3 regions of the Flexivirga sp. genome follow, and region 2 is predicted to be linked to each of the others. Evidence: riboswitches for the same ligand, from Rfam matches in the RefSeq annotation. Region 2 holds a riboswitch; each other region holds the start of a gene.
What was found. Region 2 has a riboswitch for S-adenosylmethionine ahead of metX (homoserine O-acetyltransferase MetX). Riboswitches for the same ligand answer to the same signal wherever they lie in the genome.
Positions count from the first base shown of each region.

Region 1: it holds a riboswitch for S-adenosylmethionine, as region 2 does, so the genes downstream of both, ACTHL4_RS12760 (MetQ/NlpA family ABC transporter substrate-binding protein) here and metX (homoserine O-acetyltransferase MetX) in region 2, are expected to answer to the same signal.
Region 3: it holds a riboswitch for S-adenosylmethionine, as region 2 does, so the genes downstream of both, ACTHL4_RS03190 (aminotransferase class V-fold PLP-dependent enzyme) here and metX (homoserine O-acetyltransferase MetX) in region 2, are expected to answer to the same signal.

Region 1 covers NZ_JBQCGS010000076.1:16,453-23,293, forward strand. Annotated here, with positions in the region: gene ACTHL4_RS12740 (NUDIX hydrolase) at 1-115, opposite strand, end outside; gene ACTHL4_RS12745 (TetR family transcriptional regulator) at 125-760, opposite strand; gene ACTHL4_RS12750 (ABC transporter ATP-binding protein) at 895-1,845, shown strand; gene ACTHL4_RS12755 (ABC transporter permease) at 1,842-2,663, shown strand; SAM riboswitch class IV at 2,785-2,913, shown strand; gene ACTHL4_RS12760 (MetQ/NlpA family ABC transporter substrate-binding protein) at 3,014-3,988, shown strand; gene ACTHL4_RS12765 (methionine ABC transporter ATP-binding protein) at 3,985-5,055, shown strand; gene ACTHL4_RS12770 (methionine ABC transporter permease) at 5,115-5,714, shown strand; gene ACTHL4_RS12775 (isocitrate lyase/PEP mutase family protein) at 5,723-6,544, opposite strand; gene ACTHL4_RS12780 (DNA polymerase IV) at 6,571-6,841, opposite strand, start outside.
Region 2 covers NZ_JBQCGS010000051.1:15,836-22,676, forward strand. Annotated here, with positions in the region: gene ACTHL4_RS08735 (transglutaminase family protein) at 1-1,463, shown strand, start outside; gene ACTHL4_RS08740 (RNA polymerase sigma factor) at 1,787-3,325, opposite strand; gene ACTHL4_RS08745 (universal stress protein) at 3,564-3,944, opposite strand; gene metX (homoserine O-acetyltransferase MetX) at 4,062-5,261, opposite strand; SAM riboswitch class IV at 5,298-5,435, opposite strand; gene ACTHL4_RS08755 (DUF4192 domain-containing protein) at 5,628-6,653, opposite strand; gene ACTHL4_RS08760 (YkvA family protein) at 6,749-6,841, opposite strand, start outside.
Region 3 covers NZ_JBQCGS010000018.1:61,200-68,040, reverse strand. Annotated here, with positions in the region: gene kdpA (potassium-transporting ATPase subunit KdpA) at 1-1,698, shown strand, start outside; gene ACTHL4_RS03195 (DNA translocase FtsK 4TM domain-containing protein) at 2,211-4,751, opposite strand; SAM riboswitch class IV at 5,080-5,192, shown strand; gene ACTHL4_RS03190 (aminotransferase class V-fold PLP-dependent enzyme) at 5,238-6,608, shown strand; gene ACTHL4_RS03185 (endonuclease/exonuclease/phosphatase family protein) at 6,586-6,841, opposite strand, start outside.

The DNA.
Region 1 (6,841 bases), on a different contig from region 2:
CCAGCTTGCCGCCGGGGAACATGAACTTGTCCGTCCCGGACTTCCGGACCGTCAGCACCCGCCCCTGCGGGTCACGGAACACGACGGCGCTGACGACGATCTCCGCGGCTGGCACGGCAGGAGCCTATCGGCGGATGCCGTCGAGGATGAGCTCGGTGATCAGGGCGACGGTGTCATCGCGGCTGACGTGCTGTTGGTGCATGAGTTCGTGCGAGCTGTAGAGCAGCCGGCTGATCAGCGTCAGGCGGGCCGCCCGGTGCCCGGACCGGAAGGTCCCGGCCCGGTCGCCCCGGTCGAGGATGCCCTCCAACACCGAGGAGTCACGGCGTTGATGGGCGGCCGGATCGGAGCCGCCGAGTGCGGCACCGGACTCGAGCAGCGCGGCCGCCGCGCGATGATCCGCGCCCGCGGCATACGCCACCTGCTCCTGGATGTAGCGCCGCAGCTGCGCCTCCGGGTCTTCCTCCTCGGCCACGGCGGCCGCCACCGCGGCCTGGAATGCCTCGGACTGGGCGGTGAGGTGGTGGCGGACGGCGGTGACGACATCCGGAACGTAGTTGTACAGGGTCGCGCGCGAGATGCCGCTCGCCCGCGCGAGCCGGCTCATCGACACCGCACCGAGGCCGTCGCTGCTGACCAGCTCGGCCGCTATCGCGCCGATCCTCAGCAGTTGCCGTTGTTTGTGGCCGGCGACGGTCGCCGACCAGTCGGCGTCGACCGAGGGCCGTGCCGCATCATCCGCGCCGGCGTCCCGCACCACCTACGGCCTCCTTTTCGAATTTTGACACTGTGTATGGTCTTGCTTACACACCGTCACCATGTCGACACCACGGCTGGGGTGACGACTGAAGCGTAGTCGGGCGTCCCGCCCGACCGAGCACACGAGGAGTCGGGATGCGTTCCCAGCAACGGCCGTGCGCGATCGACGTACACCGGCTGACCAAACGGTTCGGACAGCTGGCGGCGGTGGACGGGCTGAGCTTCACCGTCCGCCCGGGCCAGGTCACCGGGTTCCTCGGAGCCAACGGCGCCGGCAAGACGACGACCTTGCGCATGCTGCTGGGCCTGATCACCCCTAGCGAGGGAACCGCGATGATCGGCGGCCGCCGCTATCAGGACCTGGACGCTCCGGCGCGCACCGTCGGAGCGCTGCTGGAGGCCGACGGCTTCCATCCGGCACGCACCGGGCGAGATCACCTGCGCATCTGCGCGATCGCGGCGGGGGTGAACGACCGCCGCGTCGACGAGGCGCTGGACCAGGTCGGCCTGGCGACGGCCGGCGGACGGCGGGTGCGCGACTACTCCCTGGGCATGCGCCAACGCCTCGGCGTCGCCTCGGCGATCCTCGCCGACCCGCCGGTCCTGATCTGCGACGAACCGACCAACGGGCTGGACCCGGAAGGCATCCGCTGGTTGCGAGGACTGCTGCAGGACCTCGCGGCGGCCGGGCACACGGTGCTGGTGTCCAGCCACCTGCTGGCCGAGATGCAGCAACTGGTCGACTCGGTCGTCATCATCCATCGCGGCCGGCTGGTGCACGAGGGCGACATCCGGCAGGTCGGCAGCGACGAGGTCCGGGTCTGCAGCGCGGACCCGGCCGGACTGCAGGCCGCTGTGCACCGGGCGGTCGGTGACGACGTCCGGGTCGAGCGGGCCGGCGAGGAGACGTTGATCGTGCGCGGTGTCGACGCCACCCGCATCGGGCTGATCGCGCACGACACCGGCATACCGCTGCGGCAGTTGGTCACCGAGGCCAACACGCTGGAACGACTCTTCTTCAGTCTCACCGAATCGGACGGCAGCGGCGCCGTCGAAGACCCCGCACACGAGGGAGCAACGCGATGAGTGCCGTCGCCGAACGGACCGATGCACCTGCGGAGACCGGATCGGGTATGGCGACAGCGCTGCGCACCGAGCTGCGCAAGCTCGCCACGACCCGCCTGTGGTGGATCCTCGGGATCGTCGCGGTGGCCGTCGCGGTCCTCGTCACGGTGCTGACCGTCGCCGGATCGGAGGCCAGCGAACACCCACCGCTGGACATCTTCACCGGAGCACTCATCGGCGGGGTGCAGACCGCCTACATGATCACCGCGATCGTCGGCATCACCGCGGTCACCGGCGAGTACCGCCACCACACCGCGACCGCGAGCTACCTCGCCATACCGCATCGCGGCCGGCTGATCAGCGCCAAGCTGATCGTGCTGACCGGCTACGGACTGCTCGTCGGCGTCGTGGTGGTCGGCGTCTGCTCGGCCATCGCGGCTCCGTGGCTGTCCGCCCGCGGACTGCTCGGGGGCTCGCTCACCGCGGGCGGCGTGACGCGAGCGGTCGTCGGCGGCACCCTCTCCATCGCCGTGATGACCGCGGTCGGCGTCGCCGTCGGCGCACTGCTGCGCAACCAGATCGCCGCGGTCGCCGCACTGCTGATCTATCTCTTCGCAATCGAACAGACGATCAACAGCATCGCGCTGACCCGGCCGGCATACCCCTTCCTCCCCGGCGGCGCGGTGCAGGCACTGGCGTTCTCCGGGCACCGCGCCTTCGGCTCCGCGACCGGCGCCGAACTGCTCAATCCGTGGCTCGCCGCGGTCCTGATCGTCGGTTATGCGGTCGCCATCACCGCCATCGCGGTGCGCACGACGATCCGCCGTGACGTGAGTTAGCCGTTGCGCTCGACTCAGGCGGTCACCACCGTGGTGGGGCGATGGAGGTGACGCAGTTCACAAACCAGTAGCACCGCTACACGTTTTGACTTATTCGGTAACTGTTCCTTATGTTTAAGACAGTCACGAGTCCCAGCGACAAGCCCTGGCTTGCTGGGCGGCAACCCTCACGCACGTGGCGGGGTGCCCCAGGTGAATGACTGGGCCGCAGTGTGTGATCCACCGATCCGCAGTGCGGCAAGCACGGCAGTACCCCGTTGCCCGAGCGCCCGCTGATCGCGTGCGCGCGGGTTCGAGCACGGCCGGGCGCCCTTTCGTCATACGAACGACAGCCGAAGCCTGAGGTCACCATGTCCACCAACACCCCGTCCGACCCGTCTGGCGTCCCTTCCCTGCCGGACCGCCCCTCCCTGCCACCCCGACCGGGCCGGTCGCGGCGTACGTGGCTCACTGCTGCCGTCATCGCCCTGGTGGTCGGCGCCGGCGGCGGGTTCGCTGCCGGCCGCGCGACCGCCGGCGACTCGGCCTCCGGCGGCAAGCTCACCACGGTGAAGATCGGCGTCACGGACGCCGACCAGGACTACTGGCCGGTGCTGAAGAAGCTTGCGCGCGAGCACGGCATCGACCTGCAAACGGTCAACTTCTCCGACTACACGCAGGCGAATCCCGCTGTCGCGCAAGGCCAACTGGACTTGAACCTCTTCCAGCACCTGGTCTTTCTCGCCAGCTACAACAAGCAAGCGCACCAGGACCTGACGCCCGTCGGGTCCACGTATGTCGTGCCGCTCGGTCTCTATTCCAGGAAGCACACCCGGCTCAGCCAGATCCCCCGAGGCGCCGACATCGCCATACCGAACGACCCCACGAACCAGGCCCGCGCACTGCTGGTGCTGCAGAAGGCCGGGTTGGTCCAGCTCAAGGGCGGCGGCACCATCGTGTCGACACCCGCGGACATCGACACGTCCGCATCGAAGGTGAAGGTCACCCCGGTCGACGCCTCACAGACCGTGACGTCGTTGTCCTCGGTGGACGGCGCGGTCGTCAACAACGACTTCGCGTTGGACGGCCACCTGGACCCGAAGAAGGCGCTCTTCTCCGACGACCCGAGGTCGAGCACGTCGGAGCCCTACATCAACGTGATCGTGTCGCGGGCCGCCGACAAGGACAACCCGACGTATGCCGAGATCGTGAAGCTGTATCACGACCCGCGTGTGGAGAAGCTCGTCGTGGCGGAGTCGAAGAACACGAGTGTGCCGGTGCAGAAGCCGGCCGCCGACCTGCGCAAGCTGCTGGCCGGCTACGAGAAGGTCGTGAGCGCGCAATGACCGACGCCGTCATCGAAGCGACTGCGTCCGAGGTGGATTCGGCGGATCCGGTCGTCCGACTCACCGCCGTGTCCAAGATCTTCGGCACCGGCGCCGAGGCTCACCATGCTCTCGACGACGTCAGCCTGGACATCCGCCGCGGTGAGATCTTCGCCGTGATCGGCTACTCCGGCGCCGGCAAGAGCACACTGGTCCGACTGATCAACGGCCTGGAGAAGGCGACGTCGGGCACCGTGACCGTGGACGGGGTCGACATCACCCGGCTGCACGGAAAACCGTTGCGCGCCATACGTCGTCGCATCGGGATGGTCTTCCAGCAGTTCCACCTGATGCGATCGCGGACCGTCTTCGGCAATGTGGCGTACCCGTTGCAACTGGCCGGGCTGGGGCGTGCCGAGCAGGAACAGCGGGTTGCCGAACTGCTCTCCTTCGTGGGGCTGCTGGACAAGGCCTGGAGCTACCCGGAAGAACTGTCCGGTGGTCAGAAACAGCGCGTCGGTATCGCCCGGGCGTTGGCCTCGGACCCCGACCTGCTGCTCGCCGATGAATCCACCTCGGCGCTGGACCCGGAGACCACCCGTGACGTGTTGGCCCTGCTCCGGCGGGTCAACGAGGAGCTCGGAATCACCATCGTGGTGATCACCCACGAGATGGACGTGGTCCGCGCGATCGCCGATCGCGTCGCCGTGCTCGACTCCGGCCGGGTCGTGGAGACCGGCACCGTGCGCGACGTACTGGGCTCACCGCAGGCGCAGACGACGCAGCGGTTCGTGTCGGCGACGGTCGGGAACCGGCCGGATGCTGCACGGCTGCAACAGCTTCGGGACACGTATGACGACACCTTGGTGACCGTCGCGGTCACCGACGAGCGCGCGTTGGGTGCCGTGCTCAGCACCGCTGCGCGCGAGCACGGTGTCGACTTCGAGATCGTGTACGGCGGGATCACCGACCTCAAGCACGAGTCGCTCGGCTCGTTCACGCTTGCGCTGCGCGGCCCGGATGAGGGCGTACGGGCGACGGTCGAGGCGTTGAGTGCTGCGGGCCCGGTGGACGGGGGCGCACGGTGACGACGGACTGGTCGACGCTCTGGCCGACGTTCCAGACCGCGATCTGGCAGACCCTGCTGATGGCGGTCGTGACGATCCTCATCGGCGGCGTCCTCGGGCTGGTGCTCGGCGTGGCGCTGTTCACCACCCGCGGCGGCGGGCTGATGGAGAACCGGGTCATCAACACGGTGCTCAACGTGCTGGTCAACATCGTCCGGCCGATCCCGTTCATCATCTTCGTGACCGCGATCGCGCCGCTCACCCTGCAGGCGATGGGTTCGACGATCGGGACCCGCGCGGTGCTGTTCCCGCTGGTCATCGCGGCAACGTTCGGCGTGTCCCGCATCGTCGAACAGTCGTTGGTCTCCGTCGATCCCGGCGTGATCGAGGCTGCCGAGGCGATGGGCGCCGGCCCGTGGCGGATCGTCCGGTCCGTCCTGGTGCCGGAGGCGCTCGGTCCGCTGATCCTGGGATACACGTTCATCTTCGTCGCGGTCGTCGACATGACGGCGATCGCGGGGGCGGTCGGTGGCGGCGGACTGGGCGACTTCGCGATCACCTACGGCTACCACCGCTTCGACTGGGCGGTGACCTGGATCGCGGTCGCGGTGATCATCGCGTTGGTTCAGCTCGCGCAGTTCGGCGGCAATGTGTTGGCCCGCAAGGCGCTCCGCCGTTAACTCGCGGCCTACTCAGGACGACGCCCGGCCTCCTTCGGAAACAGCGCGTTCAGCTCGGCGTGGGCGCGTCCGCCGGCGAGCTCGTCATACGTGCCGGCATTGAGCAGTTCGCGAGCCGCCCGCTCGAGGTGCCCGAAGATCGCCCCGGCCAGGGAGGAGCCCGCCGAGATCCGACGGGCGCCGGCCGCGCGCAGTTGCGCGATGCCGGGCGCGTGCGGACCGGTGAGGATGTTGACCGGGGCGTCGATCGCCGCTGTCAGCCGGGCCACTTCGCCGAGGTCGGTCACGCCCGGCACGAAGATCCCGCTCGCACCGGCGTCGAGGTATGCCGCCGCCCGGGCGACGGTGTCGTCGAAGTCGGCTGCCCCGAGCAGATAGCCGTCCGTGCGGGCGTTGAGGTAGATGTCGACACCTGCGCTGGTCGCCGCCTCGCGGACCACACGCACGCGTTCCACTGCCTCGTCGACCGGTCGCAGCTCACCGTCGATCGCGTCCTCGAGGTTCACGCCGACCGCTCCCGCCTCGATCACCAGACGGGTCGTCTCGGCGAGGTCGGTTGTCGTTTCACCGAATCCGCCTTCGATGTCGCAGGACACGGGCACGGTCGCGACCGAGCAGATGCGTCGCAGGTGCTCGAGCATCAGGCCACGGTCGAGGACATTGCCGTCCTGGACGCCGAGCGACCAGGCGACCGCGGCGCTCGACGTCGCGAGGGCTGTGGCACCCGCTCGCTGGATCACCGCAGCCGAGGCCGCGTCCCAGCAGTTCGGGAGCACGAGCAGGTCGTCGTGGAGGGCGTGGAAGGCGGCTGCGCGTTCGGTCTGTGTCATGGCGTCAACGGTAGGACGGACCACCGTCACGGACCGCCGCGGCGGCCGTGAGTGCGGGGTGCGTCGTAACCGCCCTCCGGAGGGACCATCTCACCGCGGACACCGAGCAGGCGCACCGGTCGCTCATCGGCGAGCTTGGTGTAGAGCGCGAACGCGGTGTCGGCGATGACCGCCGCGTCATACGTCGGTGCCGGCAGTTTGCGGACGCGAGTGACGGTGAAGAACGGCGCAAAGCGAATCTTCAGATGGACCCGCTGGCAGGGCCGCTGTTCGCCCTGCAGATCCTCGACCACCAGA
Region 2 (6,841 bases):
CCGACCTGTCCCCGCCGCCGCTGCGGGTCACCGCGGGCGGCATTTACTCCGACGGCGAGTGGAAGGACTTCCCCGGGCCGAGCGGACTGATCATGGGCACCGATGGCAAGCCGCTGCCCCCGCCGGCCGGTGCGGCCCGCACGGACAGCGCGTATGTCGAGCATCTGCAGGTCACCGACAACACGATGACCGCGCCGAACGTGCCGGTGCCGTTCCCGATCGAGTCCGGCGACTTCGGGCAGACCAAGTGGGGCTACTCCCCGACCACCCAACAGCCGTATGTGACCCGGTCGGTGAAGTCCTACGAGTTGGACTACCGGATCCCGCAGCAGGACGCCTACCAGCCGGGACGCCGGATCGACCGGCAGCAGTTCGGTTCGACGCTGCAGGTCGACCCGAAGTCCGCGGCGCGGGTGCGAGCTCTGGCCGGGCGACTCGGCGGCAAGAATTCCTTCGACCAGGCCGTGCGGATCCAGGACTACCTGCGCTCGGGCGACTTCGTCTATTCCCTGACGCTCGCACCCACGCAACGGGTGGACGGCAAGAAGCTCGATCCGTTGTCCAATTTCCTGGTCACCAAGAAGGGCTACTGCACGCAGTTCGCGACGGCAATGATCATGCTGGCCCGGGCGGACGGCATACCCGCGCGGATGGCGCTGGGCTTCCTGCCCGGCAACCCGGCCGCGAACGACACCTACACGGTGATGCAGTCCAGTGCACACGCCTGGCCGGAGCTGTATCTGCCCGGTATGGGCTGGACGCGCTTCGAACCCACGCCCGGTGACCGCACCGGCGCGCCGCCGAGCTACACGACCGCGGTCACCGGCCCGGCCGGCGGTGGCCATGCCCCGTCGGCGAAGTCCACGGCACCGAAGTCGTCCTCGGCGGCGCCGTCCTCGTCGTCCGCGGCCCCTTCGAGGTCGACGGCTGCGCGGACCGCCGCGGGCGGTCAACACATCGACTGGTGGGGCAATCTGGTGATCGCCCTGCTCGTGCTGGCGGTCGGCCTACTGGGTGCCCTCGTGCTCCCCCTGCTCGCCCGTCGGCAGCGCGAATCGATCAGTGCGCGGCTGCGCGAGCACCGGCCGGTCGAGGCGCAGTGGCAGGTGTTGCAGAGCCGGCTCGGCGATCTGGGCATCCCGCCACCGCAGGAGGAGCGGTCCCCGCGCGCGACCGAGCGCTACTACCGCTCCCGCGCCGCCTTGCCCCCGGCCGGGCTGGAGGCACTGCACTCGGCGATGTCGACCCTCGAGCAGGAGCGGTATGCCGCCCCGGGCACCTCACCCAGCACGATCGACCGGCAGTCCCGGCTCATCCTGGACGGGGTGCGCCGGCAACAGTCGTGGCCCCAGCGCATCGCCGCCGCGGTGCTGCCGGCGTCCGGCCGGGCGGTCTTCCGGCGTGGTGTCGCGCGGATCGCCCGCGGGCCGGCGCGCCTGTTCGGCATACACCGGCGCCGCTGAGCGGTCGCGGGCGTCGGACCGGCACCCAAACCAGCGACCGTTGCCGGTTATGCACGCATTTCCGGCCGATTCGGCCCCGAAGCAGCGACCGTTGCTGGTTAGTCACGCATTTCCGGCCACGCCGGCACCCAAACCAGCGACCGTTGCTGGTGAGTCACGCATTTCCGGCCGATCCGCCCCCGAAGCAGCGACCGTTGCCGGTTAGTCACGCATTTCCGGCCACGCCGGCAGCTGCGGAGACGACGACCAGCACGCAGAACGGCCCCGGACGAACTTGTTCGCCGGGGCCGTTCTGCGTGCTGCGAGGAGTCGCAGCAGAAGATTCAGTCCAGGTAGTCGCGCAGCACCTGGGAGCGCGACGGGTGCCGCAGCTTGCTCATCGTCTTGGACTCGATCTGCCGGATCCGTTCCCGGGTGACGCCGTAGACCTTGCCGATCTCGTCGAGCGTCTTGGGCTGGCCGTCGGTCAGGCCGAAACGCATCGACACGACGCCGGCCTCACGCTCGGAGAGGGTGTCCAGGACGGAGTGCAACTGCTCCTGCAGCAGGGTGAAACTGACTGCGTCGGCGGGCACCACGGCCTCGGAGTCCTCGATCAGGTCGCCGAACTCACTGTCGCCGTCCTCGCCGAGCGGGGTGTGCAGCGAGATGGGCTCGCGGCCGTACTTCTGCACCTCGACGACCTTCTCCGGGGTCATGTCGAGCTCCTTGGCGAGCTCCTCCGGAGTGGGTTCGCGCCCGAGGTCCTGCAGCATCTGCCGCTGCACCCGGGCCAGCTTGTTGATGACCTCGACCATGTGCACCGGGATGCGGATGGTGCGCGCCTGGTCGGCCATCGCGCGGGTGATGGCCTGTCGGATCCACCAGGTCGCGTACGTCGAGAACTTGTAGCCCTTGGTGTAGTCGAACTTCTCGACCGCACGGATCAGGCCGAGGTTGCCTTCCTGGATGAGGTCGAGGAAGAGCATGCCGCGACCGGTGTAGCGCTTGGCGAGCGAGACCACGAGGCGCAGGTTGGCCTCGAGCAGGTGATTCTTGGCCTTCTTGCCGTCCTGCGCGATCCACCACAGCTCGCGCTTGAGCTTCATCTCGATCTTCTCGCCGGCGTTGAGCTTCTCCTCGGCGAACAGGCCGGCCTCGATGCGCTTGGCGAGCTCGACCTCTTGCTCCGCGTTGAGCAGAGCGACCTTGCCGATCTGCTTCAGGTAGTCCTTAACCGGGTCGGCCGTTGCACCGGCGGTGACGACTTGCTGGGCCGGTGCGTCGTCCTCGTCGTCCTGGCGGATGACGAACGCGTCGGACTCCTCCGCCTCGTCGTCCTTGAGGTCCTTGGCGTCCGGCGCCTCGTCCTCGGCGACGTCGAGGTCGTCGGTCTTCTTGCGCGCCGCGGACCGCTTGGCGGTGGTCTTCTTCGCGGCGGCCTTCTTGGCCGGCTTCGCGTCATCCATCGCGTCGTCCGGTGCATCGCTCTCGAGCGCGTCGGTGTCGACGTCGTCGGCGCTCTTCTTGGCGGCCGTCTTCTTGGCGGCGGCCTTCTTCGCCGGCTTCGGGTCGTCGCCCTTGGCGGCCGTGGTCTTCTTGGCAGCGCTCTTGGCGGCCTTCTGGCTGGTGCTGCGACGGGTGGTGGTGGTCGCCACGGCACGAGCGGCGGTCTCGGAGTCGAGCGTGACGGCGATGCCGTGCTCATCCAGCGCACGCAGCACGGTCTTCATCCGCTGCGGCGCGATCTCACTGGCCTCCAGGGCATCCTTCAGCTGCGAGCTGTCGATCGAGCCGTTCGCCTGTCCGACTGCCATCAGCTGCTGCAGCGCCGGGTGCGCGAACTCCGCCGGCAATGCCGGCGCTCCGGGGGTCTTCGCCACTGGGTCCACCAACTACCTTCCGAAACTGTCGGTCAGCCGTGCACGGGCACTGGATGCACGGACGCAGGTGCACGGACACCACTACGTTGCCGTCCGGGGTTGACGGCTGACCGAGGTTGGGGTTTCGAAGCGACCGTCACACCGGCTGGTCCGGCTCGGTCACGAGCGCTTCCACACCATTATAAAACGATTCGGGGCGTGGAACATTCCATCGGCCCCTTTCCGGGGCTCGGTCCGCTCACTCGGCGGGCTTGACCGCCAGCACCGGGCAGGCAGCATCCAGCAGGATGCGCTGGGCGTTCGCGCCCAGGATCAGCTTGCCGACCGGCGACCGGCGCCGGAGCCCGATCACCAACAGATCGGCGGACTCCTCCTCCGCGATGCGCAGGAGTTCCTCCGTGGCATCCTCGCCGGGACCGACGGTGCGCACCTCGTAACTGACGTCCTGGTCGGCCAACTCGGCCAGCTGCGCGCGAGCGTCCGGGGTCTGGTCCTGCCCCTCGCTGTGCGCCGAGTCCAGCACCACCAAGGGGGTATGGCGCACGGCCGCTTCCGCGGCTGCTCGGCGCAGCGCCGCGGCGCCTTCCCTGGTCGGTACGTACCCCACCACGACAGCCACTGCGCGATCACCTCTTCCCATCGGGTCGCTCACGTCTCGGACGTACCGACGACGCTACCGGACCGATCCGCCGGCGGGGCGAGCAGCCTGGTGGCCAAGCTCACATCCGGCCGGCGCTCAACCGGCGACGGGCACGCGGACCTGCTCGCGCCGTGCATCGGCCACGGCCTCGGAGACGATCGCCGCGATCTGATCGGTCTCGATGAGGAACCCGTCGTGCCCGTGCCGTGAACGCATCAGCCGGACCCGTCCGCGGCCGTGTGCGGCCACGATCTGCTCGGACAACTCCACCGGGAAGAGCCGGTCGGAGTCGACGGCGGCGACACGCAACAGTCCCGGGTAGCCGCCGAGCACCTCCGCCAGGCTGCCGCGCCCGCGGGTGACGTCATGGGTCGCCATCGCCGCGGTGAGCTGCACGTAGGCGCCGGCGTCGAAGCGGGCGACGAGTTTGCCGGCCTGGTGGTCCAGGTAGCTCTCCACTGCGAACCGGCCGCCGTCCAGCGGGTCCTCCTGATCCTGTGGCCGCGTGCCGAACCGGGTGTTGAACTCGTCGGCGCTGCGGTAGGTCGCGTGGGCGATCCGGCGAGCGATACCCAGCCCGTCACTCGGTATGACGCCCGTGCCGTAGTAGTCGCCACCGGCGTACCCGGGGTCGGAGGTGATGGCCAACGTCTGTGCCTGACCCCACGCGATCTGGTCCCCGGTGGCCTGTGCAGCGCTGGCGATGACCAGCGCAGCACGGGTGCGCTGCGGATGACCGGCGGCCCACTCGATGGTGCGCATGCCGCCCATCGACCCGCCGAGCACCAGGAACCAGTCGGCGATGCCGAGCGCGTCGGCGACCGCCGCCTCGATCATCACCTGGTCGCGCACGGTGGTGCGCGGGAAGCGCGATCCCCACGCCCTGCCGTCCGGGGCGGGCGAACCCGGCCCGGTGGTGCCGCGGCACCCGCCGAGCACGTTGACGGCGACGACATACAGCTCGTCGGTGTCCAACGGCCGTCCGGAGCCGATCAGGCCGGGCCACCAGCCCGCCGTCGGCTGCCCGGGGCCGGGCTCCCCCACGACGTGCGAGTCACCGGTCAATGCGTGTTCGACCAGCACGGCGTTGTCGGCACGGGAGGACAGTCGCCCCCAGGTCTGGAAGGTGACGACCACCTCGGGCAGCACGGCACCGCTCTCCAACGGCACGTCGGTGAGGCGGATCGCGCGGGCGTCGGGGTTGGCATCCGGCGGCGGTGCGCACCACTGCACCGGTGACCCGGTGCGTAATGGCGTGCGTGAGGTCTGCGTCGTCGCCGTCCGTATGGCGCTCATCCGGCCCACTCCTTGCGTGCCCCTTGGGGCTCGCCGGCCCCGCGCTTGCCGACCGCCGTGCACGGTCGACCCTGTCTTCACCCGGGGCACCCCACCGCGGTGGAGGGTTGCCGCCCAGCCAGCCGGGGCTGTGTTCGTGGCCGCGAAGGTCAGCGAACGCTGGGACTCATGACGGATACAACGGTAGCAAAACCGTCTGGGCGGGACGAAGCCGTCGCCCGCGCATCTCACGGGTCGGGCGTTCCACCCAGGACCCGCGACATAGCGACCCGAGAGAATCGGGCTCCCGCGCAGTATTCGGAGGAGCTGGCGGGGAAGAAACGTCGTGGGGTGCCGGAGCGGGGGAGGAATTTCGTGGGGGTGATCTTAGGCAGGCCGTTGCTGAGCTGGTGTCGGGCGCAGCCCGGCCTGCAGCGCCGCGTCGAACAACTGGGCCAGCCGGCAGTCGGGCTCGACCTGCAGCGCGCGGTCGACAGCGAAGGACGCGAGCACCCCGTTGCCGGTGACCCATCGGATGGCGGCGGCGAGCAGCAGCACCGGGACACTCCACGACTGCGGGATGCACCCGACCCACTCCTCCAGTCGCTCGGCGACGCGGTCCACCGGATCGTCGAACGGATCGAGCTCACGCAACCAGAGCGGCGGCAGGCCGAGGTGGTGCGGATCGACCGGCGCTTCGGCCTCGACCAGCTCCGCCGGCAGGAACTGCGGCATCAGCCAGGACAGCACCTGGTCGCGGACCACGATCGCGGCCACGGCCGTGGTGGCGTCGGCCAGCACGTCGACCGGGAGCTGATGCACGGGCGTCTGTTGCTCGAGCAGCACACGCGGCAGCACCTCGGCGCTGTGCACCTCGGCCGGCTCGCCGAGCCGATGCCCGACCGCTGCGGCCACCAATGGATGGCGCACGTCGAAGCGGTGCGCGAGGTCGGCACGGTCGGCGGCCGGGGTCACGCCGCGCTGCACCTGCTCGGCCACCGGTGCGACGCGGGTGGCCGGCGGGACCGGCGACCATGTGCACGGGCAGCGGTGACACGAGCATCGCTCGGCGCGCCAGGTCGCAGCCTCGCCCCGCACATGTGCGACGTGCGACAGCTCTGCGCCGGCTGCGCGCAGCAGGTCGCCCAACTCCTGCAGGAACAGCTGGTCGGCGGCCCCGGACGCGTCGTAACAGAGCACGACCAGCTCGTCCGGATCGTGCCTGCCGAACGTGGTGGCGATGTGCTTCGCGAACGCCACGGCGTCGCAGCTGTCCGGTCGGTCGAACCGCGCCGTGAGGACCGTGCGCCGGTCGCGCAGGCCGATCACGACGAGGCAGTCCCGGGGCAGGAATCCGAGTTGGTAGGGCAGGTAGGCGATGAGCTCGCCGATGCCGTGCAGGCTGGATGTCATACGGCGAGCCTGTGGCCGCGCACCAGGGTCGCGGACGGTCGATCACCGCGGGTGTGGATGCGTGACCGGGCCGGAGGGGGATGTGGACCGCCCGGTCAGGACAGGCGCTCACCCGGGATCGTGTCGCCGCGCCGGCGTTCCCACGCCAGGAACCGGTCGGTGTCCTCCACCAGGGCCTTGGCCAGCCA
Region 3 (6,841 bases), on a different contig from region 2:
CACATGGCTCGAGTCTTCAGCAGCGACAGGGATCTCGCCGTCGAACGGCTCTTCTACCGCGTGAGCGGCGTGGATCCTCGGTCCCAGCAACGCTGGTCACGGTATGCCGTCTCGGTGCTGGCCTTCTCCGCGGTGAGCCTGGTCGCGCTGTGGGCACTGTGCACCTTCCAGGGCCGGCTGCCGCTCGACCGCGGTGCCGCCATGGACTGGCACACCGCGGTCAACACGGCGATCTCCTTCGTCACCAACACGAACTGGCAGAGCTACGCCGGTGAATCCGGCGCGAGCGTGGTGGTCCAGGCGCTGGGGCTGGCCGTGCAGAACTGCTTGTCGGCAGCCGTCGGCATCGCGGTCGCCGTCGCCCTCGTCCGCGGCCTGGTCGCCCGCCGGACCGGTGTCATCGGCAATTTCTGGGTCGATCTGACCCGCGGCACGGTGCGGATCCTGCTGCCCATCGCAGTGCTCGGCGCCGTCGTGCTCCTCGCCGGCGGCGTGGTCCAGGATCTCGCCGCGCCGCAGGTGGTCGACACCCTCGCCGGCGGCCACCAGACGATCGAATCCGGCCTGGTCTCGAGCCAGGAGGCGATCAAACTGCTCGGCACCAACGGTGGCGGCTACTTCAACGCCAACTCCGCCCATCCCTTCGAGAACCCCAACGGCTTCACCAATCTGGTCGAGATCTTCCTCATCCTGCTCATCCCGTTCTCACTGCCGCGCACCTACGGCCGACTGATCGGTGACCAGCGCCAGGGGTATGCCGTCCTCGGCTTCATGGCGTTCCTCTGGGCGGCGATGCTGACCGTGATCACCTGGGCCGAGCAGAGCGCGGCGACCGCACCGACCGGAGCGATGGAGGGCAAGGAAGTCCGCTTCGGGGTCTGGGGATCGGCACTGTTCGCCAACTCCACCACCGCCACGTCCACCGGGGCGGTCGACTCGTGGCACGAGTCCTACAGTCCCGTCGGCGGCGGTGGTGCGCTCACCAACATGCTGCTCGGCGAGATCGGCCCCGGAGGCGTCGGCTCCGGACTGTATGGCGCATTGGTCGTCGCGATCCTCGCGGTCTTCATCGCCGGCCTGATGGTCGGACGCACACCCGAGATCCTCGGAAAGGCGGTGGGCCGCAGGGAGATCACCTACGCCGCCCTCTACTCCGTCACCACTCCCGCGCTCGTCCTGCTGGGCACCGGAGCGGCCCTGCTGGTGCCGAGGGCACAGCACGCGGTCCTGGCGACCGGACCGCACGGCCTCACCGAGCTGCTCTACGCCTACGCGTCGGCAGCCGGACCCGACCCGGCCGCGTTACCTGCTGACCGATCCCGGCCAGGGTTACCGCTTCACCGGCTGACCGGCTTGCGCCGCATCGCGTGCACGATGAGCAGCACCAGTGCGGCGATCCAGCCGAACAACACGCCCCACAGGACGCCGACGTTGAGATCGGTCTGCCACACGGCCTCGGGTGAGGAACCCTGCCGGGCGATCGCGCCGGCCACCGGACGGGCCACGCCGCCGGCGATCACCGTCGTCATCCAGGCCGCGAGGAACAGCGCGAATCCCCCGTTGCCGGCCCGCGTCGACATCGCCGCCGCCATCATCAGCAGCACGGTGATGACCAACACGATCAGCACCCCGACGACGAACGCGGTGGACAGATCGCTGCCGCCGCCGGACGGCCACGGCAGCAGATCCATCCGGTAGGTCACGAACCCCGGCAGCTTGCGACTGTCGATGCTGGAGTGGTTTCGCAGGATCTGGTAGGCGCCGAACGACGTCGCCACCGCGATGAGCGTCGCCACCACCGCGCCGACGATGGCGGCCGGGAAACCGCCGGATCCACGGTCCGCCGGCAGCATCGGTGCGCCGTATGCCGGCGGTCGTTGCTGCGCCGGCGCCGGCCGATAGCCGCCGGACGGCGGGGCGTAACCACCGCCCGCGGGCGGATAACTCCCGGAGGCACGCGCGTCACGTGCCGCCGGTGGGGCGTCGAAGACCGCCGTGTCGTCGCTACGGCCCGCGTCCCGGGCCGGCCCGATCGATCCGGCCGCCGGTGGACGGTAGGGGTCCTCGCGGCGGATCTCCTGGGTGCGGTCGTCCACGTCATGGGGACGACGGTTGCTGTCTCTGGTGTCGTCGTGGTCGCTCGAGTGGTCGCTCACTTCGCCCTCCGCGGGTTCGGGGTCATCCGGCTGCCGTGGGAACCGCGCCCGTGATCAGTCGCGCCGATCCGTCAACTGCCACGCGTCCTCGCTCTCCCCGGAGTCCCCGGAGACGCCGTCGGCCGCCGCGTCGTACGGCTGCTCGGCCACGGGCGGGTCCTCACCGCGCAACAGCGCCAGCGTCGTCGGCAGGTCGTCCGGCTTGACCAGCACGTCACGGGCCTTGGAACCCTCCGAGGGACCCACGATGCCGCGGCTCTCCATCAGGTCCATCAACCGGCCCGCCTTGGCGAAGCCGACGCGCAGCTTGCGCTGCAGCATCGAGGTCGAACCGAACTGGCTGTTGACCACCAGCTCGGCCGCCTGCAGCAGCAGGTCGAGGTCGTCGCCGATGTCCTCGTCGATCTCCTTCTTCGGTGCCGTCACCTGCACGTCGTCGCGGTAAACCGGCTTCAGCTGCTGCTTGACGTGCGAAACCACTTCCTGCACTTCGGTTTCGGTGACCCAGGCACCCTGCACGCGCATCGGCTTGGAGGCACCCATGGGCAGGAAGAGCGCGTCGCCCTGGCCGATGAGCTTCTCGGCGCCGGGCTGGTCCAGCACGACGCGGGAGTCGGCCAGCGAGGAGGTCGCGAACGCCATACGCGACGGCACGTTGGCCTTGATCAGACCAGTGACGACGTCGACCGAGGGGCGCTGCGTGGCCAGCACCAGGTGGATGCCGGCGGCACGTGCGAGCTGGGTGATGCGCACGATCGACTCCTCGACGTCGCGCGGCGCCACCATCATCAGGTCGGCGAGCTCGTCGACGATCACCAGCAGGTAGGGGTAGGTCTGCATGACGCGTTCCGAACCTGGCGGCGGCGACACCTTCCCGGCCCGGACGGCCTTGTTGAAGTCGTCGATGTGCTTGAAGCCGAAGGCGGCCAGGTCGTCATACCGGGTGTCCATCTCGCGGACGACCCACTGCAGTGCCTCGGCGGCCTTCTTCGGGTTGGTGATGATCGGGGTGATCAGGTGCGGGATGCCTTCGTATGCCGTGAGTTCGACCCGCTTGGGGTCGACCAGCACCATGCGGACCTCGTCCGGGGTGGACCGCATCATGATCGAGGTGATCATCGAGTTGACGAACGAGGACTTGCCGGCGCCGGTCGCACCCGCGACGAGCAGGTGCGGCATCTTCGCCAGGTTGGCGATGACGTAGCCGCCCTCGACGTCCTTGCCGACGCCCATCACCATCGGGTGGTCGTTGCCGCGGGCCGCACCGCTCCGCAGCACGTCACCGAGGCTGACCTTCTCGCGGTCGGTGTTGGGGATCTCGATGCCGATCGCGGACTTGCCGGGGATCGGCGAGAGGATCCGCACGTCCGCGGAGGCCACGGCATACGCGATGTTCTTGGACAGTGCGGTGACCCGCTCCACCTTGGTGCCCTGGCCGAGCTCCACCTCGTAGCGCGTGACCGTCGGCCCTCGGCTGAAGCCGGTGACCTGGGCGTCGACGTCGAAGGAGTTCATCGTGTCGGTCAGCGCTTCGACCACTCGGTCGTTGGCGGCCGACCGCGCCTTGGGTGGGGTGCCGGGCTTGAGCAGGTCGTTCGCGGGCAGCGTGTAGGTGACGTCCCCGGCCAGCTGGAGCTGCTCGACCCGCTGGGGCAGCGGCGTGGTGGGCGGCGCCTGCAGCGGCGGGCTCATCGCGATCGACTCCGGCGGCGTGCCGGTGGTGCCGGGCAACGGCATCGCCCGGTCGGTGCCGGCCGGCTTGCCGGCGCCCTTGGCCGGCTGCTTCTCGTCGACGTCGTAGACCTCGTCGCTGCCCGGGTCCTTCTCACCGGGGCGCAGGACGCGGCCGCTCTTGGTCCGCCGCGGCGCGACCGTGGCGGCCTGCTCGAAGGCCTCGTCGCCGTCCAGGCTCGGGTCGTGCTCGCCGTCCGCCGCCACCTTGCGGCGGCGCTTGCGTTTGCCACCGTCGATCTTGTCACCGTGCAGGTCCTGGGCGACCGCGTCGACCGGCTGGTCGTCGTCATACGACCCGCCGTGCTCGAAGAGCCGGGCGCGCAGCGTCGCCAGACGCTCGGGGATCATCGTCACCGGAGTCGCGGTCATCACCAGCACGCTGAACAGCCCGAGGATCAGCAGCAGCGCCATCGCGCCGGCCGTGTGCACGGCGGCCACCAGCGGACTGCTCGCGAGGAAGCCGATGATGCCGCCCGCCCCGCGCAGGGCGTCGGTTTCGCTCGGTTGGGGAATGCCCTTGGCGATGCTGGTGCCGCCACAGACGGCGATGGCGAAGAGCGCGAGACCGACCATCACGCGGTTGGTGGCCTGGTCGCCGCGCGGTGAGCGCATCAGGTGCACGCCGATGAGCACGAGCACGAGCGGCATCACCAGCGCGCCGAGTCCGAACGTCCCGGCGACGATCGCGTGTATGACGTCACCGGCCGCACCGGTCAGCCCCCACCACTCGCGGGCGGCGATGACGACGGCCGCGGCCAGCAGGGCGAAGCCGAGACCGTCGCGCCGCAGTTCCGGCTCGAGGTCACGGGCGGAATGACCGACCCGGCGCGCCGCGCCACCGGCGACGTGGGCGACGCCCATCCAGGTCCCGCGGGCGGCGCGCAACGGCAGCGGCAGCCCGCCGCCGGACGGCTTCCCCCCGGCCCGCGCCTTCGCACCGGTGGCCTTCTTGGCCGGCGGGCGCGTCGAAGTGCGGCCCGACGCGGGGCGCGACCGGGCGCCGGACCCGGATTTGCTCCGGGTCGCGCGCGCGGTCGTGGTCGACGAGGACGGACGGGTAGCCACGAAAACACCGTACGCGACAGCCCCATGAGCCCCATGCGAAACACGCCGCGCACGAGGCAGCGGCCTTCCCACTCCTCGGACGGCGTTGGCGCGTTCGTCGGCCGTCCGGCTAGATTGGCCCGCAGGTCATGAGTCTCAGCGTCAAGCCCCGGCTTGCTGAGCGGCAACCCTCCACCGCGGTGGGGTGCTCCGGGTGACGACCGGGCCGACGCGACAACGCGTCGGCAAGCGCGGATCGGCTCTGCATTCCCCGTCGATCCCTGATCGGCGAGGAGCAAGCCGTTGAGCATCACCATCGACCCCCAGCAGGACACCACACCGCGCCGGCTCGGCATACCGCGTGTTTCCTCACCGGAGCCGCGACGCGTCGCGGACGGTCTGCCGAAGACGGTGTCGGCCGACCTGGGCGTGCCCACGATCCACCGGACCGTCACCGACTACGCCAACTTCGACCATGGCGCCACGACGCCGGCCCTGGTCGCCGTGGCCGATGCCGCCCAGCAGGTGCAGCGTCGTTACGGCTCGGTGCACCGGGGCGCCGGGTACGCCAGCCGGGTCACCACCGGCTGGTTCGAGGCCGCCCGCGCCGAGGTCGGCGAGTTCGTGGCGGCGCGACCCGGCGACGAGGTCGTCTTCACCCGCAACACCACCGATGCGCTGCGGCTGCTCGCGCACTGCCTGCCGGCGGACACCCAGGTGTTCGCGTGGGAGTCGGCCCACCACGCCGCCCTGCTGCCCTGGCCGGCCGACCGCACCACCCGCCTGCCGGTCCCGGCCAGCGCCGCACACGCGGTGCAGTTGCTGGAGGCGGCCCTGCGGCGATCCGGCGCCCAGCACGCCCTCGTCGTCGTCACCGGCGCCTGCAACGTCACCGGGGAGATCTGGCCGGTGACCGAACTCGCAGCCGTAGCACGTCGGTTCGGGGCGCGTACGGTGCTGGACGCCGCACAGTACGCACCGCACGTGAGCATCGACCTCGCTGCCCTCGACATCGACTGGGTCGCCTTCTCCGGCCACAAGCTCTACGCCCCGTACGGCGCCGGTGTGCTCGCGGGCCGCAGCGACTGGCTGGACGCCGCCGAGCCCTACCTGCCCGCCGGCGGAGCGACGGCGCGGGTGGCGCACGACCACACCCGCTGGCAGACCGGCCCGGCGCGCCACGAGGGCGGCACGCCCAACGCCGTGGGCGCCATCGCGATCGCAGCGTCCTGCGCCACGCTGCGCAGTCACCGGGCCACGGTCGAGGCGCACGAGGCCCACCTCTACGCGCGACTGCACGGCGGGCTGGCCGCGACCGACGGCGTCCGCATCGTGCAGGTGCTCGGCGACCGGCCCAATGTGGGCGTGGTCACCTTCACGATCGACGGCTACGACCCGTCGCTGGTCTCGCAGGTGCTGGCCGACGAGCACGCCATCGCCGTGCGCGACGGCCGGTTCTGCGCCCACCTGCTATGCGACGCCGTGGTCGGCGCGGACGCGACCGCGGTGCGCGCCAGCCTCGGGCTGGCCACGACCGGCGAACACGTCGACCGGCTCGTCGCTGCCGTGCGTCAGCTGGTCGAGCACGGGCCGTCGCTGTCCTACGTCCACACCGACGAGGGCTGGTCGGCTCCTGCCGACCCGCGGGACGTCAGCGAGCCACTCCCCTGGTAGCCGGCGTGCCGCGGGGTCGATCCACCCGCAGCCGCGCCCAGTAGCCCAGGTGGTCGGTGCCGGCGATGGCCACCGTGCCGTCGGAGACGACGCCGAAACCACGCGTGAGCACATGGTCCAGCTGGATGAACGGTGGCACCCGTTTGCCGTGCGGCCAGGTCCGCCGCCACCCGGACCCGGTGGCCCGGCTGGTGTCGGTGAGGCCGTCGGTCAGCTGGCGGAAGGCCGGCATC